4 regions of the Paenarthrobacter sp. NPDC091669 genome follow, and region 3 is predicted to be linked to each of the others. Evidence: riboswitches for the same ligand, from Rfam matches in the RefSeq annotation. Region 3 holds a riboswitch; each other region holds the start of a gene.
The links. Region 3 has a riboswitch for cyclic di-AMP ahead of ACIQLI_RS01650 (NlpC/P60 family protein). Riboswitches for the same ligand answer to the same signal wherever they lie in the genome.

Region 1 (7,734 bases), on a different contig from region 3:
TGCGGGGTTCGCCGGGTTTAGCGGTTCCGCCCAACGCCAGGACCGGAAGGCCGTCGTCGTCGGTGGTCATGACGCCGCTCTCGCTGCGAAGTACTGCCTTGGCACCCGGCGGAATCAAACCACCGGTCACGATGGGACTTGCCTGGTGGGGGGCAAGCCTCTGGTCCGGTTCGCTGAGGATCCACGGCCCGCTCCCGTTGACGGCCCATCCGTCCATGGCTGAGGAAGCGTAGTGCGGCATATCCTGCACTGCCAGGGCGTCGGCAGCGAGGGTACGGCCGAGGGCTGACCTGAGCGGCACAGGACCCGGAGGGATGGGAGCGGCACAATCGAACGCGCGCTGCCGGGCCTCCTGCCACGTGTGTGCCGCGTGATGGCCCTCTGCGGGGGCCTCCGTCATTCGGCGTCAGCCTCGGACTCCGAGTACTCCTTGGCAACTTTGCGGGCCAGTTCCAAGGCGGCGTTCATGGACGCATCATCGCTTGCCTGGCCGATGCCCCGGGCCATGCCTGCGGCGTAGCCGGCAATGAAGGTGGTCAAGGGCGCTGCGGGGCGCACCACTGAATGAGCGGCCACTCCGGCAACAGCGAGCACTTCATTGACGTCCACTTCAACGCCTTCAAGCTCAAATGCCTGCAGCAGCGTGCGGCACCATTCCTCGAGCGTCTCTTCCTGGCTCTTCACGTCCGCCTCCAACTTGTAGTCAATGCCCAGGGCCGCAGCGTCCTCCCACGTATCCACGTCGTCCGTGGAGCCTGCGGGGACGGCAACGTCCAGCAGGTTCAGCCTAGCAAGCAGCCGGAACACTGAAGAGTCCGTTAACCCGGAACTTTGGGAAGCTACGGCCACTTCACGGTCCAGGGCCCCGGTGTTGTAGGCACCCAGGAGGGGCTGCTTCCGTCCGTCCGCGGAAACTGCCATGGCACCCTCTGCGCCGGGTTGCGCTGCCAGCGCTTCCCACAGAGGGGCAACCCCACGGGAAGCATGCGGCATATCGCAGGCGAGGATCAAGGTCCACGGAGCGCCCGCACCGCTGTCCTTCAGCGCAACCAGCCCAGCAGCAATTGCAGCGGCCGGACCCGCAAATGCCGGTTCCTCCCGGGCCTGCAGCACCTCGTCCGGCAACGGCTCACCGCCCGGTCCTGAAGCATCAGGACCTACCACCACCACAGCTGACGCACCCCGGGCCGCCTGCAGGGCACGCGACAGGAGCGTCTCGCCGTCGTACGTCAACGATGGCTTGGGCACACCACCGAGGCGGGTGGCCCTGCCACCCGCCAGAATCACGGCATTGAACTCCATCCGCCCAGATTACCGGGGCAGCCGGAGTTCAGCAGAAATCGATCAGGCAGCGGATTCCGGCAACAGGAACGGGTCCCAGTCCGGCGCAGGTTTCTCGAGTTCTTTGATCTGCCACATGGTTCCCTGGGGCACCCCGGGCGTGAAACGGAGTTTCCAACCCATTTCAGCCAGCGTGTGGTCGCTTTTGGCGTTGTTGCATTTCAAACACGCCGCAACCAGGTTTTCCCAGGAATCCGCGCCGCCCCTGGATTTGGGGTGGACGTGGTCTATGGTGTGGGCTGTTTTCCCGCAGTAGGCGCACCGATGACCGTCGCGGCGAAGGACCCCGCGTCGGCTCACGGCGGTAATCCTGTTGTACCGGGGACGGATGTAGCGGTTAAGGAGGATCACGGAGGGGCGTCCAAGAATCTCCTGGGGCCCGACGACAGGCTCGTCGCCTTCGGCCACTACGCTGGCCTTCCCAGTCAGCACAAGAACCAGCGCCCGGCGGAATGTTATTACCGCCAGCGGTTCATATCCAGCATTCAGAACGAGTGTGCGCATGCACGTACCTCTTCACGGCCGCACCCGTCAGGGGCACGAGGGCCGGCTGCCCTCTGCTTGTACGGGCTGTGGATCGACAAGATAAGGGTAAGCACTCATATGCCGTATCAACGAATTTTTCCGTCGTTTCCCGTGCAGTGTCGTCAAGAGTTCATGCGAGGTTAAGGGCTCTGGAGCCGAATGCCCTCCTTAAAAACAGAACACCCCGCCGGCCGGAGCCTGCGGGGTGTTGCTGTGAAAAGCGGAGGCTGGATCAGCCGTTGACGCGGATGAAGACCGGGCCGGAGCCGACGTTGACGCTGAACAGTGCCGTGGTGGATCCGTTCCATCCGCCATGGACTGCCTTGCCGTTGCCGACGTACACAGCGATGTGTGCCTGTCCGGCCAGACCACCGTTGGCGTAGTAGGCGAGGTCGCCGGGCTGTGCTTCCGCTGCGCTGACTGTGCGGCCGAGGGAGAGGTAGCCAGCCGGCCAGTCGTGGAAGTTGATGCCAACTGCTGCCAGGGAGTTTGTCACCAGCATGGTGCAGTCCTGGGTGACGCCGAGCTGTGCGTAGGCGGCAGCGGCGATGGCAGCACCGAGGCCACTGGCGGCGGCCGGAGCCTTGGCCGCAGGAGCCGCGGCGTTGACGGCCAGCGTGGCGTTGCCGGCAGTTGCCGTGCTTTCTGCTGCCTTCTTGGTTTCTGCCTTCGCAGGAGCCTTCTTCTCTACGGGAGCAGGAGCCTGCACCGTGGTGACCACGGGGCGCTCGTAGGAGATGGCAACGGTGGAATCTGCAGCGATGGTGGCTTGGACTACCGACTGGACGTCAAGGGTGGACGTCGAGGTGGACTCACGGTCCACGGTGGTGTCGGCCGCGTTGGCAGCAACACTGCCGGTCAGGACCAGGCCTGAAGCTGCGGCAATAACAGCCGCCTGGCGACCTACGCCGCCGGCGTTTTCACTGACGGCCTTGGCGATCACGGCAAGCGAGCTGGTCTTGGGGGCCTCAGCGCGATGCCGTGCAACCTTGGATGCACTGGTCATGGTTTTCTCTTTTCGTATCCGCGTGTAGTTGGGGTACACGCGGCTCATTGGCGCGCCGGCACTTGGGGGAATGCCGGCGAACCCCGAACGGATTGTTTCTAGCGGAGGGTAAAGAAGGAGGACGTGCCCGTGGAGGCAGCCGAGTGCAGGAGCGTTCCCTGTCCCGGGTTCAAGGCGCTGATCATCATGCCGTTGCCAACGTAGATGCCTACGTGTGCTCCGCCGTTCTGCATGACCAGGTCACCGGGGGCAGGAGTGCTGGTGGGCTTCATGGCCGTCCAGGCGTTGACGCGCGGGATGCTGATGCCGGCCTGGGCGTAGACCCACTGGGTGAAGCCGGAGCAGTCCCATCCGTTGGGCGTGGTGCCGCCCCAAACGTACGGGTGTCCGATTCCGGTGTAGGCGATCGCGGCGAGGCCGGAAGCGGCGGCGCTGGAAGCAGCGTCCTTGGCTTCGGACGACTTCGCCGTCACAGCACCTGCGGTGGTCTGGTTGCCATTGGCCGCGGTCCGCTGGGTGGTCTGCGAAGCGCGCTGGACAACCTTGGGAGCTTCCTTGGTGGCCACTACAGGGCTTTCGAAGGAAACAGTGGCGGTGGGCTCTGCGGTGACTACCGCAGTGGTGACCATCTGCTGGGTGCTGGAGGCTTCCGACTTGGAAACGTCGGTGTCCGCTGCCTGGGCCGGAAGACCGACACTGAGGACGAGGCCTGAGGCTGCTGCCAGGACGACGGCCTGGCGGCCAACGGTACCGGCGTTGGATGAAACAGCCTTGGAAAGCGTGTTCAAGGGGTTCGTACGAACCGATTCGGCGCGGTGGCGCGCAGGGGTAGTGCGTGATGACACGTAGGTAGCCTCTCCCAATGCCTGCGAGGTGAGCTGTCGGATTCGGATGGGAGTCATCCGGCCACGCTGCTTCAAGGAAGCTTTGCGACTTAACCCCAAGGCCTTCTTGCGAAGACCAGAAGTGGTTCCCCCGCCCCTGCCAGACGATTTATGCGAACGGACCTCGAGTGGTGGCAGAGCTAGGCAATCCACTCAAGTGCACCGGCCCCCTAAAAAGCCGATGCGCTTTGTACGGTACAACAGTTGAACGCGAATGTCACATTCAGGTCACGGGGTGTGTCACGAATGCGAGAGACAACCATCAACTGGGCTTAGAGCCAGCCCATGGGGTCAACGACTTCACCGTTGACCTGTACTTCAAAGTGGAGGTGGCAGCCGGTGGAGGCGCCCGTGGTACCGCTCAGCGCCACAGTATCGCCGCGGCTGACCGTCTGGCCTACTTTGACGGTGAAGGACGACAGGTGGTTGTACGTGGTCTCGAGGCCGTTGCCGTGGTCTACCACCACGCGGTTGCCTCCGCCATACTCGTGCCATCCGGCAAAGGTGACCTTGCCGGTGGCCGCGGCGTGGACGGCGGTGCCGCACTGTGCCACGAAGTCCTGCCCACGGTGGAAGTCACCGGAACCACCCGTGAGGGGGCTGATGCGGTAGCCGAACGGGGAAGCCGTGGTCAGGGTATCCAGGGGACTGGCCATGGTACCTGTGGACGAGGCGCGCTGGATGCTGTCGGCGGACTGTGCGCTGAGCAACTGCTTCAGCTTGCCGTCGGGGTCGGCGGCGGTAGCTACCGCGGCACGGCTGAAGTCGATCTTGGCTGATGCAGCGGCGGAAACCTCGGGCTGGCTGCCACCGGTAACGGCCAGGGCCGACTCGGTCTGACCGGATTCCGAGGTGGCCATGACCGGGCTGGTGGCTGGCAGACCGACAGTCAGGGCAAGTCCGGTGGCGGCAAGCGCAACTCCGGCCTTTTGCCCGACGCCACTGGCTGCGGCGAAGTCGGCAACCTGGCGCAACGGGCTCTTACGGCGACGCACCTGGCGTTCGGTGTCGCGTGGCCGGATCTCCGATACGACGCGGGCTGGCCGCAGCTCAGCAGCGGGGCCGGACGCGCGGCGGCGACCCCTGACGTTCTGCGTTGTCAAACTCTGTTCCTCTCTAAAAAGCCTGCGAAGTTAGCTGTCGGATTCGAGTCAGAGAGTTCAAAGACCCGGCCCGCACGAAGCGCTCACGGCACACAGGTATCCCAGGAGGGACTTGCGACAATGGGCACTTCTGCTGCGGACTTCACCCCAAGGCTGCTTCTTTAGACAGCCGCTTGTGGTTCCCCCGCCTCTGCCAGTGGTGGATGGCACACCTGTTCCGCTGGCAGAGCTCGGCTCCGGAACAGGTAACGCTTTGGTATCAGCGCTAGTAGATAACTATAGGCGATTAAGGCCCGCAGTAATAAATTCGTTATCAACAGGAACAGGCATGGCGCGGCAGCCTCTTATCACTAATCCTGAAAAACCGCAGGTCACACGCGCGCCGGAAACCCAAAAGTGAGATATGACACCGCGTGAAGGGAGGGGGGTGTCAGCCGACGGAGACGAAGACGTGCGCCGCAACCTCGGGCGGAAGTTCCAGAGCACCCTCGATGCCGGGAACCCGGACCGAAATGTACTCACCTACACGCTCCAGCGAGACGGCGGCTCCGGGGCGGATACCGCCCTCATCCAACTGGGTGAGGAGTTCAGGCTCAACCTGAATGGGCTCCGCAAGGCGGGTGACCGCCACGCGGGAATTCGGTGCATAGCCGTCCATGGCCTGCAGGAGGTTGACGTCCAAGCGGGGGAACGGCTGGCTGGCAAGGCCACCGAGGGCTTCGAGGCCCGGGATGGGGTTGCCATACGGGGATTCGGTGGGGTGTTCCAGGAGTTCGTACAGCCGGCGCTCCACGCGCTCGCTCATCACGTGTTCCCAGCGACACGCTTCGTCGTGGACATAGGCCCAGTCCAGGCCAATGACATCAGCAAGGAGACGCTCGGCGAGGCGGTGCTTGCGCATGACCTCCGTGGCGCGCTTCCGACCCACCTCGGTCAGTTCCAGGTGACGGTCGTTTGAAACAATCACCAGGCCATCGCGCTCCATGCGTCCGATGGTCTGGGAAACAGTGGGTCCGGAGTGCCGCAGCCGCTCGGCGATGCGGGCCCTGAGAGCCACAATGTTCTCTTCTTCAAGCTCCAAAATGGTCCGAAGATACATCTCAGTGGTATCGATCAGATCCGTCATCCAGCTCAGCTCTCCTCGAACGCAGTTTCTTGCGTAATCTCCACCGTACCGCGTCCCTTGCCGGGTGGACGGTGTGCACCGCCGCCCCATGAACGCCAACCACCAGCCTAGCTTATTTGGAATTACTCTGGATAATTCCGGTCGCATATGGTTGGCCGGCGTTCCACGTGGCGGACTATGACGGCCACAGGTTCCTGCCTCCGCGCCGGGTCAGGCAGAATTGGGGTGTCGAAGGGGCAGTTGATGCCACCTGCCACGACCCATCTCTAGCCGATACCCATTGGAGCCACACGTGAGCGACAACAGCATCACCATTCCCGCCGATCTGCTGCCCAAGGACGGACGCTTCGGCGCAGGACCGTCCAAGGTCCGTCCGGAACAGATCGAGGCCCTGTCTGCCGCGTCGTCCACCATCCTCGGCACGTCCCACCGCCAGGCTCCGGTCAAGAACCTTGTGGGTTCGGTCCGGGAGGGCCTCAGCCAGTTCTTCCGTGCGCCCGAGGGATATGAAGTTGTCCTCGGCGTCGGCGGTTCCACGGCCTTCTGGGATGTCGCCGCATTCGGCCTGGTGGAGAAGAAAGCACAGCACCTCTCCTTCGGTGAGTTCGGTTCCAAGTTCGCTGCTGCCACCAACAAGGCGCCGTTCCTTGATCCTTCCTCGATCATCAAGGCCGAGCCTGGCACGCGCCCGGTGTCGCAGGCCGAAGCCGGCGTTGACGTCTACGCCTGGCCCCAGAACGAGACCTCCACTGGTGTAGCCGCTCCCGTAAAGCGGGTCCAGGGTGCCGACGAAGGTTCGTTGATCCTGGTGGACGCCACGTCTGCTGCCGGCGGGCTGGATGTCGACGTCGCCGAGTCCGACGTCTACTACTTCGCCCCACAGAAGAACTTCGCCTCCGACGGTGGTCTCTGGCTGGGCCTCTTCTCCCCCGCCGCCCTGGAGCGTGCGGCACGGATCAAGGCGTCCGGCCGCTGGATCCCGGACTTCCTGGACCTGCAGACGGCCATCGACAACTCCAAGCTGAACCAGACGTACAACACGCCTTCCCTGACCACGCTGGTCACCTTGGACGCCCAGGTGCAGTGGCTCAACAGCAACGGTGGCCTGGACTTCGCCAGCAAGCGCACGGCGGACTCGGCCCACCGCATCTACTCCTGGGCCGAGGCCTCGGAGTACGCGACGCCGTTCGTCACCAACGCCGAAGACCGCTCCAACGTCATCGCTACCATCGACTTCGACGACTCCATTGATGCCGCAGCCATCGCCAAGGTCCTGCGCACCAACGGCGTGGTGGACACCGAGCCGTACCGCAAGCTCGGCCGCAACCAGCTGCGTATCGCGACGTTTGTCGCCATCGAACCGGACGACGTTTCCGCCCTGCTTGCAAGCATCGACTACGTGGTGGGCGAACTGAAGAAGTAGCACCACAGGCTGTCAGTCGGCGTCGTTCGGAAAGTCCCGGACGGCGCCGCCGCCATTTAACGCCGCAGCCTTCTAACGCCACCCTCGAGGGCCCGCTTACCGGACCGGCCCCGGGCCGCCGTCGTCGTCCTCGTCGGTGGCCGGACGGGCCAGCAACGACTCCACCCGGAAATGCCGCAGGCCACGGGCGCGGCGGTCGAAACGCAGCCGCAGCTGCTTGGCACGGATGATCCAGGCCAAGCCCACGACGGCGGCGCTGACGCCGGCCAACGCTGCAACGCCCACGGCCCACCGTGGCCCGCCAACGTTGGCCACCCACCCCACCA
Region 2 (7,734 bases), on a different contig from region 3:
GACGGGATGCTCCGCGAAAGCCCCTCCTCCAATTGGATCGTCACGTCGGACTATTTCCGCTCCGGTCCGCGCTGGTACCTCACTGAACTGCCCGTGATGATGTCCTACCCCACGGAAAAACGCGTGGCTGGCATCAAGGTCCCCGTGCTGGTCCTGAGGGGAAGCCGCGACAACGTGGCCGGCCCGGACTGGGCTCTCCGGCTCTCGAGGGCGGTTGACCAGGGGCGCTTGGTGGAGATTCCCGGCGTCGGGCATGTAGCGCAACACATGCGGCCCCATGCCGTGGCGGACGCCATCCGGAGTTTTGTTGCCGCGACAGCGCTTCACGGCCAGGCACCTTGATGAGTCCGCGCACCCCGGCTAGGCTGGCGGAGCCATCACATTAGTAAGTTTGCTTACGAAAGGGTTGATCGTGACCACTGGAGACCACAAGGACGAGCAAGGCTTCGGCGCAACCGGCGCCACAGGACCGTTTGATACTACGTCCGATGCCGACAGTATCCACGAGGATCCCGACATGCGGCAGGATGAGGACGACGATCCCGCAGCATCCGCCAACCCGGATCCCCTCGACGGAAACGTCACGGGCCTTGAACCCGGCGGTGGAGTGCCCCCGGGAGAAACCCCGCCGGCCGAGGGCAGCATGAGCAGCGACCAAGGACACGAGGAGTAAACAACTGCGGGCGCCGGACTACGGCAGCCTCAGGATCTCCCCAAGATCGTAATCCGCCGGCTCCTCCAACTGGGAGTATGTGCAGCTCTCCGGCGTGCGGTCCGGCCGCCAGCGCCTGAACTGCGTGGTGTGCCGGAACCGCTCGCCCTCCATGTAGTCGTAGGCCACCTCGATCACCAGCTCGGGACGCAGGGGCACGAACGAGAAATCCTTGCCCGCACTCCACCGGCTTTGGGCGCCGGGCATCCTGGAACCCCCGGCCCCCTCGCCCTGGCTGGCCCACTCGCCCCAAGGATGCTCGCCGAGTTCCACTTGGTACGGCTCAAGCTCAGCCACCAGGGCCTCGCGCTTGGCCATGGGGAATGAGGCCACCACCCCCACATGCTGGAGCCGACCGTCGTCGTGATAAAGACCCAACAGCATGGACCCCACAACCTTCGCGGTCTTATGCCAACGGAATCCGGCCACCACACAGTCCGCGGTGCGCTCATGCTTGGTCTTGAACATCACGCGCTTGTTGGGCAAGTACGTCCCGTCCAAGGGCTTGGACAGCACCCCGTCCAGGCCTGCGCCTTCCAATTGCACGAACCATTCCTGCGCGCGCTCAAGGTCCGTGACTGCAGGAGTGACGTAAACAGGCGGCTCAGCCTTGGCGAGCGCACGTTCCAGGACGGCGCGGCGTTCCGAGAAAGGCCTGCCCATGAGGTCGTCGTCGCCGAGGGCAAGGATGTCGAACGCGATCATGGACGCCGGGGTCTTCTCGGCGAGCATCCGGACCCGGCTGTCCGCGGGGTGGATCCGCTGCTGCAGCACCTCGAACTCCAGACGGTTGCCCTCGATCAGGACAATCTCGCCGTCGATCACGCATTTGTCCGGAAGGTTCTGCCGCAGCGCTTCCACCAGTTCGGGGAAGTAGCGGGTCATGGGTTTCTCGTTGCGGCTGCCCAGGATGACTTCGTCGCCATCTTTGAAGACGATGGTCCTGAAGCCATCCCATTTGGGCTCGTAGTGCCCTACATCGGGAATGGCGGGGACGGATTTGGCGAGCATGGGCGAGACGGGTGGCATCACAGGCAGGTCCATAGACAATGTCTACCTGCCGGTTCGCGCCGAAGCTAGTCTTAGGCGATGGATATCTTGGCCGTGTTGGCTGCCGTACTTGGAGTTCCCGCCCTCCTGGCCGCGGCGTGGTACTGGGTGGCCCGGCAGAATCGCCGGGGTGTCCGGCGCGCAGCAGCCGGCGGGATGTTGGGAGTTGCGGACGAGATTTTCCGCCCGGAAACCCATCACGTCCACCAGATCCAGAAAATCCAGCACGAACTCCCGGCGCCAGCACCGGCCCCGAAGCCTAAACGCTAGAACCCTCTCATCTGGGGAGGCCTACCGTCCGTTACATTAATGTGACTTTACTTTCCGGCTCATGTACCGTCGTAGGGCGACCCGTATCTCCGCTGGGCCGCTTCCGGAATGACGCCGAGCTCTGCCGCATTCCGGGATCCGCCAGACCCGCGGCAGAGGCGGGGGACCCACAAGTTCCCGGACTTTCCCAAGTCCTTGGGGTGAAGCCGCTACGGCGGCCGGACGGCCTCGTCCGAACCCGACAGCTAACCTCGAAGGCGTTGAGAGGCAACCACCATGTCCCCAACCATGGATCAGCCGCGCCGCGCCGAGACTGAACGCGAGCGCACCAAACCAACCGGACGCCGTCGGGCCCAACCCAGCGGACCCCCCATCAGCGTGCAGGCAGACACTGCTGCCGCACTCGGGACCACAAGCACGACGTCGGAGCCCGCCACCGCGGCCCTCCCCACCGTCGCGCCGCCCACCACACGTGCGGCCGCGCGCGCAGCCGAGCGGGAACGGGCCGCCCAAGCTGTGATCGCGCCCGCTCCATCCGCGGTCGGAGAACCTGCCGACGCTGCCGAGCCGGCAACCGCGGCCATTCCCGTCGTGGAGGCCGCCCAGGCAGCAGCTCCGCCCTCCACCACGCCGGGGCCTCCTACCTCGGCTATTCCGATCGTTCAGGCCAAGTCTGCCCCCACAGCGGTTTCGCCTGCAGCCGCTTCCCCGGCACCCGTTTCACCGCGGGGCACATCCCCGGCGCGGGTTGCTGCGGCCGCCACGGCGTCGGCTTCACTGGCAAGCCGCAAGGACGTTCCAAAGGAGTCGGCCGCTCCCGCTCCCTCCAGGCCGGGCAGGGGCGGATCGTCCCTTGGCCGGGAACCCCAGGCGGTCCTGCGTAAAGCTGCGTCGGTCAAGCACATGAGCCAGCGCATGGCCGTGGTGGCTGGTGCCCTGGGTCTGGTCCTGACAGCCGGCACCTTGGGGCAGGCCCTCGAGCTGCCGTTCTTCGGCCAGGAGACCCCCTCCCAGGAAGCCAGCGGCGCCGACCGGAATTCAGGCTCCGCGGCTCCCGCACCCAGTGCCTCGTACTCGAGGGCCTCATCGCCCTCCGCGTCAGCTGCTGCGACGTCGGCAGCCGGCCAACCGGCCACGGTTCCGGAGTCACCCGCGCCTGTGTCGCCGTCGTCCGTTCCCACCCCGAAAGTTTCCTTGGCTGACCCCGTCTGGGTCCCGTCGGCAGTACCCTCAACCATCGCCGCGGTCCCGTCCACCGCCAGCCCGGCCCCCACCCAGCCGGCGCCGGCACCCAGTGAGGTGCCGTCGGACACGATCACCACGCCTCCCACGACACCGACGCCCACAACGACGCCGACGGTCACGCCCACTCCGACACCTACCCCCACCCCGACGGGGACTCCCACGCAGACCACCAAACCAAAGCCCACGGGCAAGCCCAGCGCGGCCGCCGCACCGCAGCCCACCGGGACGGCACTTGAAGAGATTCTCAACGCGGCAAAGGACGCCCTCAAATGAGCACGCGCTTGCCGCGCACCACCACGCACGTGGGATGGCACAGCCGATACTGCAGCAGCAGCCGGACGGCCACGTTCCGGCGCCGATGGGGCCGTTGGAGCTGCCAGCGGCTGAGGCGTTCCTAAGGCAAGACCCTGCGCATGAGGCAGGCACCCACCGGGTGTCTGCCTCATTTGTTCCTTAACAACCTTAGATCCGTGGCCGGCCGGCCCAACGGCGGGCTTTCAAGGCAGCGTGCAGTTCAAGGCGGATCGCTCCACTGAGGGGGTCGGCACCGATGAGCTGGCGGATCCGGCCGAGTCGGTTGTAGATGCTGCTCCTGTGGAGGTGGAGTTTGGCCGCGACGTCCTGCACTGAACCATCACTGTCATAGAGGAGTTCCAGGACGGGCAGGAGTTCGCCGTTCTTGTCCTGGTCCTCCAGCGTTCGGAAGTGCACGGAACCGGTGTCGTCCCAGCCTCCGGGTGCCAGCAAACGGTCGAAGAGCTGATAGACGCCCACGGCCCGGCTGTCCACGAGCTCGCCGAGGGGTCGATCGACGGCAGCAGCCTGCGCCGCAACCTTGGACTGCCGGTATGCTCCCCCGAGCTGCCGGATCACCTGGAATGGTTCGCTGATGCCCAGGATCACCCGGTCCACCGCCCTGCCGGAGCGCTTGGCGAGTTCCAGTTGATAGTGGACCAGCACCTGGGCGTGGTCCGCCCGGCCACCGGACTCGCGGAACAGCACCACCGAATGCGTCTCCGTTCCCGCGCTGAACAACGCAGCGTTGACCCCGATAGTGGACTGCAGCGCGGCTGAACGGTGCGTCAGGGTCGCGGCAAGGGGATCGACGTCGGACCTCGCGCCGTCCGCGTCCAGGATGGTCACCAGTTGCCACGGACCGCGGCCTTGGATTTCCTTCCACCCGGCCACGGCCGCCACGGCATTCGATTCGCCGCTGCAAGCAGAGAGGAACTCCTGCTCACGCCGGCGCCGGAATTCCGATTCCGCGGTGTTGGAATCAAGGAGCAATCCCGCCAACAGGTCCAACTCGTCGCGCACGCCGGGCAACTCGGCGAGTATCGCCGTCGCACTTTGCTCTTCAACGTCCAGCTGGACCCACAAGTAGCCCACGCGGAAGCCGCGCACCAGGAGCGGCACGCAGACCCTGCCCAACATTCCGAGTTCCTCATTGGCGGGAACGACGACGGGACGCACCGCCGTGGCGATGCCGTGGGACAGTTGCCACGCGCTGACATCGCCGGGGACACGCTTGCTGAGGAGGAAGTTCACGCGGACGCGGTCGGCGTGCGACTGGTTGGAGCTGTAGGCGAGGAGGACGCCGTCGAGGTCTTCCAGGGAGAGGCCGCGGCCCAGTTTCAACGCCACGCGTTCAACGATCTGTTCCACGTCCTGCTGCATCAGGAAAGCGTACCAACAGCAGGCGACACCTGACGCTCCATGGCTCGACAAATGTCGAGCTGCAGAGATGAAGATCCTTGAATTTCCGGGCCTTCTCGGACTGTACGCGGCAAAGCCCATGTCGCCTGCCTCACAGCCGGATTTATTCTGGAATCACAGCCCGCAACACATTTTTCGGCCGAAGAGGCCGCTAACGATGGAGCCCACAGATGATCATCGGCGTCCCCAAAGAAATCAAGAACAACGAATTCCGCGTAGCCATCACGGCCGCAGGTGTCCACGAATTCCGCACCCACGGACACACCGTTCTGGTTGAGCGCGGCGCGGGCCTCGGCTCGGGCATCACCGACGAGGAATACTCGATCGCCGGCGCCGAAATCGTCAACGACGCTGACGACGTCTGGGGCCGTGCAGACATGGTCATGAAGGTCAAGGAACCCATCGCGGCCGAGTACCACCGCTTCCGCAAGGGCCTCATCCTCTTCACCTACCTGCACCTCGCCGCAGAGCCCGAGCTCACCGCAGAGCTCATCAACTCCGGCGTCACGGCCATCGCCTACGAAACCGTGCAGGAAGGCCGCACCCTTCCGCTGCTCGCCCCCATGTCCGAGGTAGCAGGCCGCCTGTCCGTCGTGGTCGGCGCTTCCTCGCTCATGGCCCCGGCCGGCGGCAAGGGCGTCCTCCTGGGCGGCGTACCGGGCGTCCGCCCGGCCAAGGTTGTTGTCCTCGGTGCCGGCGTTGCGGGAACCAACGCCGCCGCCATGGCGCTGGGCCTCGGTGCTGATGTCACCATCATGGACATCAACATCAACCGGCTGCGTGAACTCGACGCCCTCTACCAGGGCCGCCTGAAGACCGTTGCCTCCAACGCCTACGAGATCGAGAAGTCAGTCATCGACGCAGATCTCGTCATCGGTTCCGTCCTGATCCCGGGCGCCAAGGCACCCAAGCTGGTCACCAACGAGCTCGTTGCCCGCATGAAGCCGGGCTCGGTCCTGGTGGACATCGCAGTTGACCAGGGCGGCTGCTTCGAGGACACGCACCCCACCACCCACCAGGAACCGACGTACAAGGTCCACAACTCGATCTTCTACTGCGTTGCCAACATGCCTGGCGCTGTTCCGAACACCTCCACGTACGCACTGACCAACGTCACCCTGCGCTACGCCGTGGCACTGGCCAACTTGGGCGTCAAGGCCGCCTTCGACCGCGACCCCGCGCTGGCTGCCGGCCTCAACATCGCCGCAGGCCACGTGGCACACCACTCCGTTTCCGAGGCGCACAACCTGCCCCTCGTCAACGACTGGCACAGCCTGGTTACCGCTTAGGAACCCACGCACGACGGCGGGGTGCAGCTTCCACACGAAGCAGCACCCCGCCATCGTGGTTTAACCCGCGCCGTCACTTCGCGGGGAGGCTCGGGGTGCCCTGGTCCGCGGGAAGGCTGGGAACCACGCGGGTAGGAACCGGCACAGGTACTCCTGAGGGGCGGAGCTTGGCCGGATCAAGTCCTGAGGGGTCGATCCCCGGCGGCGTCACAGGAACCACCGGCGTGGGGATGCCGCCGTTCCCAGGTTCGTGGGGTGGGGGATCCTTGGGTTTTTGAGGCGACGCTCCTCCGCCGGGCTGCGGAGGAGATCCTGGGGCTGGGTTGCCGCTTGTAAGTGGGGCAGCCGGTGCCGGGGCGGGCTGGTCACGGTCGGGAACTGCGGGCGCCTCCTCAACAGTCGGCGCCGGGTTGGAGCCGGCCGGTCCGCCCTGCTGCGGAGCGTTGCCCGAACCAGGAGTGAGCTTCGAGACCGCTGAGCCGATGGCTGCGCCCAGATGCTGGAGGGCACCCGGGATTCCGCCGTCGGACGCAGCCGCAGCAGTAGTACCGCCGGCCAAGGACACCACGACAGCAAGGCCGGCAATGGCCGTGCGCCGCTTTGCCCGCCGCTGCGCAGCAAGTTCGTCGGCAGGGAGGGCACCTACACGTGCCGGGTCAGCCGCACGGGCCGGGTCTCCAACCGTGGCGAGTACCGCCGTCGGCGCGCCCGACGACGCAACGGGACCGGCCGTCGTCGTGATCTGCTGGGTGGCCGCAACCTGGCCGCGGACCATGAGCGCACGAACTGCCTCGGAAGGCACGGGGGCAGTATCGGCCAGCGAACGAAGTTCCAGCAGTTCTGTGCGGAGTTCGGCGTCGCCCTCCAGGCCGGAGTCGGCCAGGAAACGGTCGACTGCCTGCTGGTGCACTGCCTGCTGGTGGCTGCGTCCGCGGGGCGGAAAGTGTTCGCTCATGATGTGCCGTTCGTTCGTTGTGCCCGCTTCTTCAGTGCGCCCAAGGCCCGGCGCTGCAACTGCTTCACGGCGCCTTGGGATTTGCCCATGATGGCCGCGGTTTCTTCCACGGACAGGTCCGCAATGACGCGTAATGCCAGGACCTCCCGGTAGTCGTCTGCGAGGTCGTTCAAGAGTTCTGTGACGCCCAAACCGGAGGCCCGGCCAAAGGCCTGGTCTTCTGCCGACGGCGCACGTCGCGAATCCAGCTCCGACTCGTAAGGTGTGGAGTCAGGCGTGCGTTCACGTTTGCGGTAGTGGTCCACCATCCGGGCGTGGGCGATGGAGAACAGCAGTGTTTTGGCACCCTGGAGGCCGCCGTGGAGGGTTTCAAGCTTTGGGTACAGGGCCAGGAACACGTCCTGGGTGACGGCCTCGGGGTCCTCCACACCGCGGGCGCGGAGGTAGCCAAAGACCGGCCCGGAGAAGCTGTTGTAGGCAGCCGTGAAGAGCAGCGC
Region 3 (7,734 bases):
GCCTCTCCCAGGCCCGGGCTGGCATCAATCACTGTCTGGTGCCGGTTTCCTGTCACCGGGTTGGCGGTGAACATGACTCCGGCGGTGGCGGAGTCCACCATCTCCTGCACCACTACAGCCAGGGTGACCGACGCGTGGTCAATCCCGTTGGTGGTCCTGTACGTCACGGCACGGTCTGTCCACAGCGACGCCCAGCAGCGGCTCACAGCTTCCAGGACAGAGTCAGCGCCCACCACGTTCAGGAAGGTGTCCTGCTGACCGGCGAAACTCGCGAAAGCCAGGTCCTCCGCGGTTGCTGACGACCTGACGGCAACGGGAACGTCCTCTCCCAACTGCTGGTAGGCGGACCTCACCACTTCGGCGATCGGTTGGGGAATGCCGGCGTCGAGCACCAAGGACCGCGCGCGGGCGGCGAGCCCGTTCAGCTGGTCCAACCGGGAAGCATCGACCTCCTTCAGTGCCGCAAGGACCTCGTCCAGGCCAATGGCCGAAAGGGCGTTCCGGTAGGCAGCGGTAGTCAGGCAGAATCCGGGCGGCACGGGCAGTCCGGCACTGGCCAGCTCCCCCAGGTTGGCCGCCTTTCCCCCCACATCAGGAACCATGGCCCCACTGATGTCAGAGATGTCCAGAATGAGTGCCGCGCTGGGCTGTTGGACATCCATGGCGCAGTGGTCCCCGCGCCCTAAGCTGCGCCGAGCATTGGCCCAAACTTGTGACGGTCGGCCAGCCGGGGGTCCTCACGATCCGGAACAACCAGCACAGGACCCTTGGCATGGTGGAGGACGCCGTCCGAGGTGGAACCGAGCAGCATGCCCGCGAACCCGCCGCGGCCGCGTGTTCCCAGGACCACCAGCTCGACGCTGCGGCTGGTTTCCACCAGCACGTCCACGGGTGAGCCATCGCGGAGATCCGTCTCAATGGGAAGCTGGGGGAAGTGGCTCCTGAGCCACGCAACACCGGCGTCAAGCTGCACCCTGATATCCGCAAAGAGGGCATCGCGGTCCAACGGAGCCGGCACCCATGCCAGGGACCCGCTGTACTGCGGCACAGCGCAGATGACGCGGAGCTTGGCTCCCATGCGCTGCGCTTGCTCGGCCGCTTCGAGCACTGCCACGCGGGCTTGCTCGGAGCCGTCGACGCCCACTGCAACGACGTTTTCCACGGCGCGGGGGCCAGCCTTGGCGTGCTCGGCCTTGATGTGCTTGTCTTCAGTGTTTTCGCCGAGACGGTCGGCGCAGTACAGCGGGACCGTGACGGTGGGGCATTTGGCGTGGGCAGGCAATGCGCTGCTGACAGATCCCAAAAGGCGTCCAACGAAGCCGCCGCGGCCCCGGCTGCCAAAAACAAGGAGCGCGGCGTCTGCCGAGAGGTCCAGGAGAACACCGGCGGCGTCGCCGTTCTCGACGGAAGCGTCAACGTCGATGGCATACCCGGAGATCTTGTCCATAGCCTGTTTCACGATCGCGTCCGCGCCCTCGCGGATCACCGAATCATCCACAGTTGCGTAGCCGCCATCCAGCCCTGATGCGGCAAAAATGGGTACGGAGTAGGCCGTCACGATGTGCAAAGGCAGCTGACGGCGTTCGGCTTCACGTGCCGCCCACACCAACGCACACTGCCCGTGCTCTGAACCGTCGACTCCAACGACAATGCCACCTGGCGCCACTGCCTGGTCCTGGCCGTCCTGTGGCTCTTCATTGTGCCTGCTGTGCTGGTCCATGGGGCCCGCCTCTCCACCTGCTGCTTGATGTTCCGGCCATTCTGCCAGAGGTTCTCCGGCTCGGATTCCCTATTGGCGCCATTGTCAATGGCCCGGGCAGAAGGAACCTGGAAATTCCTTCTCCCAATGCCCACTATTCTCGGTCGGCAACGCCGAATCAAGGTGACTTTGGGCTATGTGTATAACGGTCCGGGCTCGGTTGCAGGGGCCGCATTTTGCGCTGGGGATGAACAAGGCGAACACGCGGACTCAGGAGGCTATCCATGGCAGAAAAAGTTCGGTAGTGTTCGAGTCACCGAATGGCCGGCAACCGTGTTCCACAGCACACTCCGGCCATTTATTGCGGCCGCTTGGGGAACTCGGACGCGACCCCATGCGATGCCTAACGGCACACACGTCAAGGAGGAACCAAGCAGTGTCACTCACGCCTGATTCCGCCACGGAACGCACCACCACCGTGGTCATCGGAGCCGGCCTGTCCGGCTTGGCAGTTGCCAGTGAGCTCAGCCGCTACGGCGTGAACTCCATAGTGGTGGACGGGTTCGGGACGTTGTCCGCAACCGGCCCGTCAGTCCACACTGGCATGCTCCAACGCTGCGATGCAGCCGATCCCTCGGCCATGCAGGAGCGTAACGAGATCCTCCGCCACCTGCGGAACTACGCCGCAAGCCATCACCTGGATGTCCGCAGCACCACACGGGCGGTCCGCCTCGACTTTCTTGGCTCCGACCCTTCCCAGCAGATCGGCTATGGACTGGCCGCCAGCATGACCACTGCCGGGCTCAGGACAGGGCTTCACGCCTCCGGACCCCTCGAGTCCACCCGCCGCCAGTGGGCCGTGCACACTGCCAACGGTGTTCTTCTGGCCGACCATATTGTGGTCACGCGCTGTGCGCAGAGCCAATTGCGCCGAATGCTGGCGGAACTCGGTATAGCGATCGGCCAGAACCTGGTGGCCGCAATGCGGGCCGTCGGGATGCACCTTGTAGGAGTCGGCGAGCTCATTACGCCCACACCCAAGGAAGTACTTCGGCAGGCAAAGGCTGTGGGCCAGGCGATATCGTCCAAGGTGGCCCTCCCGGCAGGGCCGGGCATCGCCACCGCGTAGCAGATCAAACGCCCTCCACGACACCCTGCAAAGGCCCGCCTGCCCGCCTGACTGACCTTCGGCGTCGTGCCTGGCCGTGAACTATTCCGCACAAAACTTAACGCCAAAGGCCGGTGTCCTCGAAGAAGAACTCTTCGAAGACACCGGCCTTTGAACTGAAGCGTGAGGCTTATGCGCCAGCGCGTACGTAGGTCAGGGGACCCGTTGCGGTCAACCAGCTGATCGGGTGGATGCCCGTCTGGTTGCCATTGATGCCACCGCTGATGGCCTGGCCGTTGCCGATGTAGATGGCGACGTGGCCGGACTGGACGATCATGTCACCGGGCTGGGGTGAGCTGACAACCTTGCCGTAGTTCATGAACTGCATGGGACCGAGGTCGCCAACGGGGATGCCTGCGGAGCCGAGTGCGCGCTCCACCATGGCGGTGCAGTCCTGCATGATGCCGATCTGGGCGTAAGCCGAGGCAACCATGGCGGCATTGACGCCACCAACGGCCGGAGCAGCAGCGGCCGCAGGAGCAGGAGCAGCAGCGGCCGGAGCGGCAGCAGCAGCCTTGGCAACAGGAGCCTTTGCGGCGGCAGTGGTGACTGCTGCCTTCTTGGCGACGGGAGCCGGAGCAACCGGTGCAGGCTTCTCGATAACCGGCGCTGCAACAGAAGCAACAGCAGGGCGCTCGAAGTTGACGGTAGCCGTAGCCAGGGCGGTGACAACCTGGGTGGGTGCGTCGGCTGAAACGGTCTCAGCGACCGTTGCCGGGCTGGAATCCCGCTGAACCGGAGCTTCAGCAGCGTGAGCTGCAATGGAGCCGGTCAACACAAGGCCCGAGGCTGCTGCGATAACAGCCGCCTGGCGGCCAGCGCCGGAAGCGTTGCTGGCAACTGCCTTGGAGATGGAGATGAACGGATTAGGACGTACGCTGTCCGCCTTACGACGGCCGCGAAGAATGCGTGAAGACATGAAAGAGCCTCTCCCGATGCCTGCGAGGTTAGCTGTCGGATTCGGATGGGAGTCACCCGGCCACTATCTCCCGCTGTTCAGCGGAAGCATCGTGACTTCACCCCAAGGCACGCTCGAAAGCGGCCTAAAATGGGTTCCCCGTCTCTGCCGTAAGGTTTGTCTGCGAACGGATTCCGGACTGCGGCAGAGCTAGGCAATCAGGCCGGAAGTGCCCGCTACGTGGAACAGGCACAGGTACCACCGTACGCGATGATCACGCGGAAGTCACATTTAAGTAACGAGAAGTACGCTTCTGGCGTGTCGCAGTAACCGTTTCGAGATCTTCGCGGCTACGTAGAAAACCCTGTTATTCCGCGGGAGAATCGCCATCAGAGTCGTTTGAAGCAGCGAGTTTTCTGCGGGCTGTAACAGCCAGAAAAATAACGAGACCAACAGCAACAACCGCCAGGCCTACGATGCTCCACGGGAAGGGCTGGGAGGCGTCGGCCGCGGGTTCGCTGTTACCGGTTCCCTGCGCCGCGTTGCCCGGGGCCGCGGTTCCGGCCGTCGGTACCGCTGCCGACGGTGCTGAAGACGACGGTGCTGAAGCGGAAGGAGAGGCTGCCGCCGAACCGCTGGTCGTCGTCGTGCTTCCTGCGGTGGCCGTGAAGGTAAAGGTGCCCTCGATGGGGTGCGAATCGCTGCTGACGACGCGCCAGACCACCGTGTATTCGCCGGCCGGAGCGCCTTCGCGCAGCTTCTGGACCGCCTGGTTGTCGATGATCTCCACCGGGCCATCCGCCCAGTTTTCGCCGCCCGCCGTAACCGTCACGCCCGAGAATTGCGCGAGCGGCCGGTTGTTGAATGTGATGGAAACCGACGCCGGAACGTCCGTGACGCTGGTGCCATTGGCCGGCGTCGTGGATTCAGCGACGTCATGGGCGGACGCGGGTGCCGCAGAAAACAGCAGGGCGGACGCGAAGGCAAGAGCAGCGACGACGGCGGCCAGAAGCGGGCGGATGGTACGCATGGGGCGGTTTCTCCTAGTGTTGGCTTCCTTACAGACTAGGCGAATCGTCCGGAGCGCCCGTACCGGACCGCATAGGATTTGAGGGCACACTCCCACCGATCCCCGGAGTCCTTCATGCTTAAGCAAGGTTCTGCAGTAGACCGCTACTTCAAAATTACTGAACGTGGATCCACGTACTCGCGGGAAATTCGTGGCGGCTTCGCAACGTTCTTCGCCATGAGCTACATCGTGGTGTTGAACCCGCTGATCCTCTCCGGGGCGGATTCCAGTGGGGCATCCCTCGGCTTTACGGCCGTCGCAGCCACGACGGCCTTCGTGGCGGGCATCCTGACCATCCTCATGGGTGCGTGGGCCAAGCACCCGTTCGCCGTCGCAACCGGTCTGGGCGTCAACGCCTTCGTTGCCGTCACGGTCGCCTCGCACCCGGAGCTCACCTGGCCGGACATGATGGGCCTTGTGGTCCTCTCCGGCATCACCATGCTCATCCTGGTGCTGACCGGTTTCCGTACCGCCGTGTTCAAGGCCGTGCCGGAAGCGCTCAAAACGGCGATCGTGGTGGGTATCGGACTCTTCATTGCGCTGATCGGGCTGGTCAATGCGGGATTTGTGCGCCGAATTCCCGACGCCGCCGGCACCACGGTTCCCCTGGGCCTGGGCGTGGATGGCAAGCTCATGGGCTGGCCCACCCTGGTGTTCGCAGTGGGCCTCATCCTCACCATCGCCCTGGTGGTCCGAAAGGTCCGCGGCGCCATCCTCATCGGGATCGTGGTCTCCACGGCACTGGCCGCCATCCTCGAATTCACCCTCCACATCGGCCCCAGCTTCGACGGCAAGAACGTCAACCCGCGCGGCTGGTCCCTCGTGGCTCCCACCCTCTCGGAGTGGGGCGCTCCGGACCTGTCCCTCATCGGCAAGGCCAACCCATTCGGCGCCTTTGAGCACCTTGGGTTCATCGCAGCGGCCCTGCTGGCATTCGTGATCCTGCTGAGCATCTTCTTCGATGCCATGGGCACCATGGTGGGCCTGGCCAACGAGGCCGGAACCGTGGACAAGGACGGCAACATCCCCAACGTGGACCGTGTCCTGCAGGTGGATGCCCTCGGCGCGATCGTAGGCGGCGGCGCGTCCGTTTCGTCCAACCAGATCTTTGTCGAGTCCGGCGCCGGCATCGGCGAAGGTGCCCGCACCGGCCTCGCCTCGATCGTCACCGGCGTGCTGTTCCTGGTGGCGATGTTCTTCACCCCCCTCATCAACCTTGTCCCCTTCGAAGCCGTGGCCCCGGCATTGGTGGTTGTGGGCTTCATGATGGTCTCCCAGGTGGGCAAGATCGATTGGCAGGACTGGGGTGTCGGCATCCCGGCGTTCCTGACCATCTCCCTCATGCCGTTCACGTACTCGATCGCCAACGGCCTCGGCGCCGGCTTCATCTCCTACGTACTGATCCGCACCTTCCAGGGCCGCGCCCGCGAAGTCCACCCGCTCATGTGGGCTGTGGCCGCTGCGTTCCTGCTGTTCTTCGGCATTGGAACCGTGGAGGAACTGCTGGGCGTCAAGTAGGTCGCGGGGTTGCCTTCGGCGGTGAAGTCCGGGGTTTCAGACACTCGCCACGCTGGATCGCTGGTTTTCGTGTGCTCATTCGGGTGTGCTTGAAGCATGGAAACCAGCACCACCCTCGCCGTAGACGTCAGCCCCAGCCCTTGGACGGGCCGCTTTGACGGAGACGGCGCTGAACACCGCCGCTGGTGGCAGGCGGTAGCACCCCTGACGTCGCCCGCGCCCGCAACCGCCACGCGCCCCGCCGTCGTGCTTGGTTTCTGCAGCGATGCCGGAGTCCTCCGCAACCAAGGCCGGGTGGGTGCTGCTGCGGCTCCCGCCGCCATCCGCACGGCGCTGGGTCCGCTGGCGTTCCACCTTGACCGTGACGTGTTCGACGCCGGTGATGTGGTGGTGGAGGACGACTCACTGGAAGCGGGCCAAGAGCGCGCCGGACGCGCCATTTCGGAACTGCTCGACGCCGGAAACCTCACCGTGGTGCTGGGCGGCGGCCACGAAACAGCGTTCGCCAGTTACCTTGGGGTGGCCGGTTCTGACACGGTCCGCGGCAAACGGCTTGGTGTCCTGAACCTGGATGCCCACTTTGACCTTCGCGACGAGCCCACACCGAGCTCGGGTACGCCGTTCCTGCAGATGGCCCACGCAGAAGCCGCCGCCGGCCGGGAACTGCAGTACGCCGTCGTCGGAATTTCGGAGCCGAACAACACGCGCACCCTCTTCGACACCGCCGATCGCCTGGGTGTGAAGTACCTGCTGGACGAGCTGTGCACCCCGGAGGCCGTGGAGATTTTTGTTGCCGATTTCCTGGCCGGCGTGGACGTGCTGTACCTGACCATCGACCTGGATGTAATGCCTGCATCCGTGGCCCCTGGGGTCAGCGCACCCGCCGCATATGGCGTGCCTTTGCCAGTGATCAGTGCCGTCTGCCGGCAGGTTGCTGCGAGCGGGAAGCTCCTGCACCTGGACGTAGCGGAGCTGAACCCGGAGTTTGATATCGATCACCGCACCGCGAAAGTGGCTGCGCGGCTGGTGAACGCCCTGCTCGCCTAGCGTTCCCTTTTCCAGCCGCCTTCCTCCGCCTACTCTGTGGGGAGGGAAGGATGGCGATGCGCGGAACTCCTGTGCAGGACAAGTGGGCCTGGGTGGCAGGGCCAGCGGCTGTGGCTCTGGGCCTCGCAGCGCACCTGTTCGCGGGCGGAAGCGCTCCGGCCATACCTGTCCTCCTGGGGTTCGCCGCGTTGTGTGCGCTCGCCGCACAGCTTGTGTCCCGCTGGGTGCACGGCCCGCTGCTGCTGCTGCTCCTATCCGGCTTGGCACAGCAGCTGCTGCACTTCGGCTTTGAGGCCTTCGGAGGGTACTTTCCCGGCAGCGGATTCCTGGACCAC
Region 4 (7,734 bases), on a different contig from region 3:
CGCAGTCATGGGTGCCGGCTCTGCGGCAGGTACTGCGCGCAACTGACCATAGGAGTTGGGATTATAACCCTGCGGAACGTAACCGGGGGCCTGCTGGCCTGCGCCTTGCTGGGCGGGGGCGTAGCCGGGGCGGTTGCCGAAGCCGGGGCGGAGCCCTGCGTTCGAGGCGGCCTTGTTGGCGTTACGGACGGAGATGTGGACGTATCCAGATGCAACTGACATGGAGTGCTTACCTCAAAAGTGAATAGCCGTCATCGCGGCTTCGAATGCTGGTTGTCCCCGCAATGAGTTTGGGGATGGGCGCCCAACGCTGGGCTAGGGGGCGAATGCCTGAAACTTCTTGGGGTGGAAAGTTAGGCTTGCATTCGACAACAGCGATCATCATGGCCAGCGGGTGTGCTGGACCAGGTTGCTGCGGCTGCAGGTGCTGTTGAGTTCTTGTTCACATTGGAAGTGTGCAACGTAACAATGGCAACACGCAAGTAACAAAGCGCCGAACCGTCCACATTTTGAGACGGAGAGGTCTATTGTGCCGTAAATCACAATTCAGCCATGATGATAAATGAACGCCATTTCATTCGACCGGGGCAGGAAATATTCGCCATGTACTGAATTTTCTTCGGCCAATCGGGCATGATGTGCATCGACATTCCCGCGAAGCACCCAGCTGCGGAATCTCACGATCTGAAACAGTTGTTGTCCAATCGCCGGGAGCCCGGTTCGGAAATTTTCTGCCGAAAATCTGCTACAAGCTGTAGAAACGGGATTCTTTGGGCTCGCGGCTTCCAGACTCCAATCTCGCTAGTGTTGACTTCACAGCATCCTCACAGGGCAGGCAAAGCGGTCGCCAATCCGCAGAACAGAAGGTTGTCCCATGGCCTCCTCGCATTCCATGACCAACAATCTCCCCCAGCTGTCCCACCCGGACGGCTCACCGATCCGCGCCTTGGTGGTGGATGACGAACCCAGCCTGGCCGAACTCATGAGCATGGGCCTGCGCATGGCCGGTTGGTCGGTAGCCGTTGCCGGAGACGGCCCCGATGCTGTGAAGCTCGCCAAGGATTTTCGGCCCGACGTCCTGGTTCTGGATGTCATGCTGCCCGGATTCGACGGCGTGGAGGTCCTCAACCGCATCCGCACGTTCGCGCCCGAAGTTCCCGCCCTCTTCCTCACGGCCAAGGACGCCGTGCAGGACCGCATTGTTGGCCTGGCTGCCGGCGGCGATGACTACGTCACCAAACCCTTCAGCATGGAAGAAGTCCTCCTGCGGCTCCACCGACTGGTCCAGCGATCCGGCGTCGCCGCCATGGACACCGCCGAGCTGGTGGTGGGTGACCTCACCCTGAACGTCGACACCCGGGAAGTCACGCGTGCCGGGGAGGACATTCCCCTCACCGCCACCCAGTTCGAACTTTTGCGGTACCTCATGGAAAACCCCAAACGGGTGGTCAGCAAAGCCCAGATCCTGGACCGGGTGTGGGATTACGACTTCGGCGGGCAAGCCAACATCGTGGAGCTGTACATTTCCTACCTACGCAAGAAAATCGAAGCCAACCATCCGCCGATGATCCACACCATCCGTGGCGCCGGCTACGTCATCAAACCCGCGGACTAGGCGTTGAGCACACTTTCAGGAGTGGCCAGGAAGTCCGGCCGCAGCTGGCTCAATCCCTCCACCTGGCACTTGCGCACCCGGCTGGTCCTGGTGGCCATGGCACTGTTGGTCGCCATTTGCGGGGCAGTGGGCGTGGTGAGCTATGCGTCCATGGACATGGTGTTCAACCGGCAGCTCGACAGGCAGCTGGAGCAGGCGTCCAGCCGCGCGAATGACTTCGGCAGGCCGCCGTCGAGCTTTCCGTCCTCACCTTCGGGGAAGCCGGATCCCCTGGAGGCGCGGGGCCAGGCCGCGGGAACGCTCAACGCCAGGATCGACGGTTCCACCGTCCGCAGTTCGGGGCTCATCAACGCCCAGGGAAAGCGCGTTTCGCTCTCCGCAGATGACGAGCAGGTGCTGCTGACCCTCCCTAAGGACAACCGCCCTGTGGACCGTTCGCTCTCCAACGGCGACTACCGTTTGGTGGCCGTCGAAACCAATGGCGATGTGATCGTGACGGGGTTGCCCTTGGCGGACAAGCAAAGCGCCGAGGCGTCGTTGGTCTGGACCATGGTGCTGGTATCGCTGGGCGGACTGATCATCATCGGCCTCGCCGGAACAGTGATCATCCGGCGGACCATGCGGCCGTTGGAGCAACTCTCCGAGGTGGCCACCAAGGTTTCACGTCTTCCGCTCGACGCCGGTGAGGTGGCACTTGCGGTGCGCGTACCGCCGTCGGCCTCTCATCCCGGAACGGAAGTCGGCAGCGTTGGCCATGCCCTCAACCAGATGCTGAACAACGTCTCCAATGCCTTGGAAGCGCGCCAGGAAAGCGAGACCAAAGTACGCCAGTTCGTCGCGGACGCGTCGCACGAACTCCGAACGCCGCTGACGGCCATCCGCGGTTACACCGAACTGCTGAGGATGACCGAGAACTTCACCGATGACGGCCGAAAGTCGCTGGCACGCGTCCAGAGCCAGTCCGAACGGATGACCACCTTGGTGGAGGATCTGCTGCTGCTTGCCAGGCTGGATGAAGGCCAGCCGGTCAAGGTCACGGACGTGGACCTCACCCAGTTGGTGATCGAAACTGTCAGCGATGAGAAAGTCATGGCACCTGACCACATTTGGCAACTTCAACTGCCTGATGAGCCCGTCACGGTCCGCGGCGACGCTACGCAGCTGCACCAAGTGTTGGCCAATCTGCTCTCCAATGCCCGCAAACACACCGATGCCGGTACGACTGTTGTCACCGGCGTCATGCTCTCGGCCGATGGCAGCGCAGTAGTGACCGTGACGGACAACGGGCCCGGCATTCCAGAGGATTTCCAAGGCCGGATCTTCTCCCGCTTTGCCCGCGCCGATGCCGCGCGATCGGGGTCTGAGGGCACGTCCGGACTGGGCTTGTCGATCGTGGAATCCATCGTGGAAGCGCACGGCGGAAGCGTGGAAGTGACGTCACGTCCAGGTCGCACCGAGTTCGCCCTGCGACTCCCTACCGTCAGTACCGAAGAGATGTAACGAAACGGGCAAGGCGACTCACCGACGTCGTGATCTCTGTTACCTAAATGTGACTTCTGCGAATTCCTCCTGTACCGTCGAAAGGGTGGGTCGCCCCAACTGGCCCGCATCCGGGATGCGCCGAGCTCTGCCACTTCCCGGAGTCCGTTCTTACTCCGAGGCAGAGACGGGGGACCCAGAGTCTCCGGGCCCAGGCATTTATGCCGGACCCTTGGGGTAAAGCCGCAGCGTGATGCGCGGCCGGATGACCTCATCCGAACCCGACAGCTAACTCCGCAGGCGCTGAGAGGTAATCACACATGTCTGAATTCAATGATCAGACGCGCCCTTCCGCGCGTCACCGCGATGAGCACAACGCACCGTTGACCAAGTCGCAAACCGTCCTCAAGAACGCTGCCCGCCAGGGTAAGTCCGGCCACCGCATGTCGGTTGTTGCCGGCGTCGTGGCCGCTGCGCTGGGCGTCGCATCGCTCGGTACTGCTGCCAACGCCACCCTGAACCTCCCTGAGGCGAGCCGCGTTGCAGAGACCCAGGCAGCTGCCCAGGTCAGCACCAACAAGACAGCCGAAATCTCCGCTTCCTTGGACGCAGCCGCCGCAAAGGGCGCTGCTGACCGGGCTGCCGTAGACAAGGCCGCTGCTGAAAAAGCTGCCGCCGAGAAGGCCGCTGCCGACCTGGCTGCTGCTGAAAAAGCTGCCGCCGAGAAGGCCGCAGCCGATCAAGCCGCTGCCGAGAAGGCCGCCGCTGATGCTGCAGCCAAGCAAGCCGCCGCCGCCGCTGCCGAAGCTGCAGCTGCTGCCGCCGCCCCCAAGGCCGTGGACGACCCCGCCGCCGCCAAGGCCTACGCTGCCAGCATCCTTGGCAACTACGGCTGGAGCGCCAGCGAAATGACTGCGCTGAACACCCTGTGGGAGAAGGAATCCAACTGGAAGACCACTGCCACCAACGCTTCCAGTGGTGCTTACGGCATTGTCCAGTCGCTGCCTGCTACCAAAATGGCAACTGCGGGTGCTGACTGGCAGACCAACTACCAGACCCAGATCAAGTGGGGCCTGAACTACATCAAGGAACGCTACGGATCCCCGTCGGCCGCCCTGGGCTTCCACCTGGCAAATAACTGGTACTAAGCCAGACTGCTTGATCACCGCGCCGGTTCCCGCCGTTCGCACCAGTACACACTGGAGCGGATGGCGGGAAGCGGCGCGGTTTTCGCGTTTCACAGGTGCCGTCCATGGTTCACAGTGGGGTCACAGCTTCCACCTAAAACCCTCCTAATCGGCGGGCCCATTCTGGAAACATGACGCTCACCGATCCAACCGCCAGCGCTCCACCACGACGCTTCCATTCGGCGCGCTTCGGTGGCGCGGCGTTAAGCACCACACAGCAGGGCGCCCAAGCAGGGCCACAAGCCCGACGCTCCCCCATTGACACCCGCGCTGCCGTTCCTGTGCTGGACGTCACCCTTCCCGTGTTCAACGAGGAAGCCCGCCTGGAACAGAACCTGCGCAGGCTCTACGGGCACCTTGCAGATTCATTTCCGCACACCTTCCGGATCACGGTGGCGGACAACTGCAGCACGGACAACACCCTGAGGATCGCCGAGCGCTTGGCCCGCGAACTGCCTGAACTGACGGTGGTTCGATTCCAGCAAAGGGGTCGCGGAAACGCACTCCGCCATATCTGGCAGGTCTCGCCGTCACCCGTGCTCGCCTATATGGAAGCAGATCTTTCCACGGACTTGTCGGCCCTCGCTCCCCTCATTGCACCTCTGCTCTCGGGCCATTCGGATCTAGCGGTCGGCACGCGGCTGGCACGGAGCTCACAGGCGGCCCGCAGTCCCCAGCGCGGATTCATCTCCCGAAGCTACAACTTCCTGCTGCACGCGGTTCTGGGGGCACGCTTTTCCGATGCCCAGTGCGGATTCAAGGCCGTCCGCGCCGACGTCGCGCACAGGATCCTTCCCTATGCCAAGGACGATGGCTGGTTCTTCGACACCGAACTCCTGGTGATCGCCGAACGGTGTGGTTTGCGCGTTCATGAAGTACCCGTCGACTGGACGGACGATCCCACCTCGAGTGTCGACGTCGTACGCACCGCGCTTGCCGACCTGCGCGGCCTGGTGCGCTTGGCTCGCGACCTTGGCAGCGGGCGTGTTCCTTACAAGGAGGTGCGCAGGGAGATCGGCCGGACACCGGCGTCGGGAACGGCGGCGGCGCGTCTGGGACCGCTTCTGCATTTGGCTGGTTGGGCCGCGTTGTCCGCGGCCGTAGTGTTCGTCGTCCTCCACGCGGCCCACGTCGTGGGCTAGGACTCCGGTTCGGCGTCCACCGCACCCCTCACGGCGGCAATGGACGCCGCAACATCTCCGGCATCCGTGGTCCAGTTGCTCACTGAGATCCTGAGGATTTCACGGCCACGCCACGAGGACCCGGACATCCACACCGCGCCCTCGGCCATCAGCCGTTGCGTGACACGGTGTGTGCGGTCATCACTGCCGAAGCTCACCGATACCTGCGTGAACACGACGTCGTTGAGCACCTCGACGCCCGGGATCGCGGCGAGCCCCTCGGCCAACGCGCGGGCGTTTGCAGCGAGCCGCTCCACCATGGAGATCACCCCGTTACGGCCCAGTTGCCTCAGCGCCGCCCACACAGGGATGCCCCTGGCACGGCGGGACATCTCAGGCACTTTCTCGAAAGGATCTCCCGGACCGGCATCCGTGGCAATGAGGTAACTCGTGTGAACACTGAAAGCACGCCTCAAGGCTTCCGGCCTCGCGACGATTGCCAAGCCACAGTCGTAAGGAACGTTCAGGGTCTTATGGGCATCCGTGGCCCAGGAATCTGCTTCTTCCACTCCGGCCAGGCGGGCCCGCAGCGTCGGGCTGACAGCGGCCCATAAACCAAAAGCGCCATCCACGTGCACCCAGGCTCCGCGATCGTGGGCCACGGCTATGGCTTCCTCCATGGGATCAAAGGCGCCGGAATGCAGGTTGCCCGCTTGAAGGCAGACCAGCGACGGTCCGGGCTGCTGATCCATGGCCTCGGCAAGCGCGTCGGGGAAAATTCGTCCTTCGTCGTCGGCGTCTACAGGGACGCACGCCCCCAAGCCGAGATACCGCAACGCCAAATCCACTGCGGCGTGGCGCTCCCGGCCTGCAAAGGTGGTGATGCGCGGGGCGCCGGTCAGCCCAAGAGCCTCCAGGTCCCAGCCTGCCTCGTCCATCAAGTATTGGCGCCCGGCCGCCAGCCCTACGAAATTGGCGGTGGTGGCACCGGTGGTGAATCCGACGTCGGCACTTGCAGGAAGGTGGAGAAGGTCCAGCAGCCAGGCGGCGGCCGATTCCTCGACCGCGGCTGCCGCCGGTGTGGCGAATCGAAGCCCGGTGTTCTGGTCCCACGCCGAAACAAGCCAGTCTGCGGCCATGGCCGCGGGCAGGGTTCCGCCCATGACCCACCCAAAGAACCGTCCGGACTGGATTGCCATGAGGCCCGGCTCAGCCAGCGCCGCAAGCTCATCAACTACCTCGGCGGCATCGGTGGCTTCATCCGGCAGTCGCGACAGGATGCTCTTGGCTACCTGATCGGCATCGGAGGACGGGCGGACTGGACGTGTTGGGACCGACGCAAGCCAGTCACCGGCGTGGACCATGGCCCGCTCCAGTGCCGCACCGTACGCCTCCGGCATCGCAGACATGCGCACAGCCTACGCCGGGTTTACCGCGTGGAACAGACTTTAACCCGGCGGTACCAGCTGCGTTACTAGAGAGTCAGCGTGATGAGATGCCCGCCGTCGTCGTCCTTCATTGCGGTGACCGTCACGGCCGAGTAGTCCGGAATCCGCCACATGCCCGGCTCCAGCTCCGCATTGTGACTGGCAGCGGCCTTGCCCACCACCACGGTCCGCATTCCGGCTGCGCGCGCCGCAGCGATACCGGCGGGCGCATCTTCGAAGACCACGACGTCGGCCGGGTCGACTCCCAGCAGGGCGGCCGCCTCGAGGTAGCCCTCCGGGTGCGGCTTGCCCCGGGTGACGGACTCCGCGGTGACGGCGGTGGACGGCATGGTGAGCCCGGCCGCCTGCATGCGGATATCAGCAAGGATGCGGTCTGCTGAGGTGACCAAGGCGATGGCATCATCGGGAAGGCCGGCCAGCAGGGCTTCGGCACCGGGAAGCGCGATCACACCATCGGTCCGGGAGCGTTCCATCTCGCCAAGTTCAGCGGTCAAAGCTTCGAAATCAGCGCCGGGGGGCGCATAGCGGCGCACGGTATCGCCGGCTTGGACGCCGTGGGAGGTGCGGAGTATTTCGTTGTAGTCCAGGCCGTAGCGCTCGGCGAATTCAAGCCAGACCTGCTCGACCACCGCCGTCGAGTCCACCAGCGTGCCGTCCATGTCGAAGAGGACGGCGCGGACGGTCAGCACGGGTGCGGCAGGATGGCTCATGGTTCCATCCTGCCGCACGCTCATGGGGTGGTGCTGAAGTGTGACTTAGCCGTTCGGCCGCTGCGGAAGGTATTGCACCGCCCACTGGTTGCCGTCAGGGTCAGCGAAGTAAACGAAGTGACCCCAGTCCTGGACGTCGACGTCGCTGACCTCCACGCCGTTGGCCTTGAGGTG

Region 1: linked by a shared signal. The riboswitch ahead of ACIQLI_RS16045 (M23 family metallopeptidase) and the one ahead of ACIQLI_RS01650 (NlpC/P60 family protein) in region 3 are both predicted to bind cyclic di-AMP.
Region 2: linked by a shared signal. The riboswitch ahead of ACIQLI_RS18890 (hypothetical protein) and the one ahead of ACIQLI_RS01650 (NlpC/P60 family protein) in region 3 are both predicted to bind cyclic di-AMP.
Region 4: linked by a shared signal. The riboswitch ahead of ACIQLI_RS21305 (hypothetical protein) and the one ahead of ACIQLI_RS01650 (NlpC/P60 family protein) in region 3 are both predicted to bind cyclic di-AMP.

What each region holds. Positions count from the first base shown of each region.
Region 1 is NZ_JBIVTK010000009.1:114,893-122,626, forward strand. It holds gene ACIQLI_RS16020 (molybdopterin molybdotransferase MoeA) at 1-400, opposite strand, end outside; gene ACIQLI_RS16025 (NTP transferase domain-containing protein) at 397-1,302, opposite strand; gene ACIQLI_RS16030 (HNH endonuclease) at 1,345-1,845, opposite strand; gene ACIQLI_RS16035 (NlpC/P60 family protein) at 2,099-2,872, opposite strand; gene ACIQLI_RS16040 (C40 family peptidase) at 2,971-3,717, opposite strand; cyclic di-AMP (ydaO/yuaA leader) riboswitch at 3,722-3,903, opposite strand; gene ACIQLI_RS16045 (M23 family metallopeptidase) at 4,029-4,859, opposite strand; cyclic di-AMP (ydaO/yuaA leader) riboswitch at 4,864-5,105, opposite strand; gene ACIQLI_RS16050 (metal-dependent transcriptional regulator) at 5,290-5,985, opposite strand; gene serC (phosphoserine transaminase) at 6,278-7,408, shown strand; gene ACIQLI_RS16060 (MFS transporter) at 7,505-7,734, opposite strand, start outside.
Region 2 is NZ_JBIVTK010000012.1:91,502-99,235, reverse strand. It holds gene ACIQLI_RS18910 (alpha/beta fold hydrolase) at 1-342, shown strand, start outside; gene ACIQLI_RS18905 (DUF6480 family protein) at 413-673, shown strand; gene ACIQLI_RS18900 (ATP-dependent DNA ligase) at 692-1,756, opposite strand; gene ACIQLI_RS18895 (hypothetical protein) at 1,802-2,032, shown strand; cyclic di-AMP (ydaO/yuaA leader) riboswitch at 2,162-2,306, shown strand; gene ACIQLI_RS18890 (hypothetical protein) at 2,309-3,550, shown strand; gene ACIQLI_RS18885 (PucR family transcriptional regulator) at 3,740-4,957, opposite strand; gene ald (alanine dehydrogenase) at 5,164-6,282, shown strand; gene ACIQLI_RS18875 (hypothetical protein) at 6,356-7,237, opposite strand; gene ACIQLI_RS18870 (sigma-70 family RNA polymerase sigma factor) at 7,234-7,734, opposite strand, start outside.
Region 3 is NZ_JBIVTK010000001.1:352,462-360,195, forward strand. It holds gene ACIQLI_RS01635 (PEP/pyruvate-binding domain-containing protein) at 1-662, opposite strand, end outside; gene ACIQLI_RS01640 (universal stress protein) at 683-1,720, opposite strand; gene ACIQLI_RS01645 (FAD-dependent monooxygenase) at 2,136-2,828, shown strand; gene ACIQLI_RS01650 (NlpC/P60 family protein) at 2,998-3,786, opposite strand; cyclic di-AMP (ydaO/yuaA leader) riboswitch at 3,790-3,982, opposite strand; gene ACIQLI_RS01655 (copper resistance protein CopC) at 4,133-4,795, opposite strand; gene ACIQLI_RS01660 (NCS2 family permease) at 4,910-6,352, shown strand; gene hutG (formimidoylglutamase) at 6,449-7,399, shown strand; gene ACIQLI_RS01670 (hypothetical protein) at 7,456-7,734, shown strand, end outside.
Region 4 is NZ_JBIVTK010000016.1:96,435-104,168, forward strand. It holds gene ACIQLI_RS21290 (winged helix-turn-helix domain-containing protein) at 1-222, opposite strand, end outside; gene ACIQLI_RS21295 (response regulator transcription factor) at 875-1,615, shown strand; gene ACIQLI_RS21300 (sensor histidine kinase) at 1,619-3,115, shown strand; cyclic di-AMP (ydaO/yuaA leader) riboswitch at 3,224-3,411, shown strand; gene ACIQLI_RS21305 (hypothetical protein) at 3,415-4,242, shown strand; gene ACIQLI_RS21310 (dolichyl-phosphate beta-glucosyltransferase) at 4,413-5,423, shown strand; gene ACIQLI_RS21315 (pyridoxal phosphate-dependent decarboxylase family protein) at 5,420-6,811, opposite strand; gene ACIQLI_RS21320 (HAD-IA family hydrolase) at 6,877-7,560, opposite strand; gene ACIQLI_RS21325 (glyoxalase superfamily protein) at 7,606-7,734, opposite strand, start outside.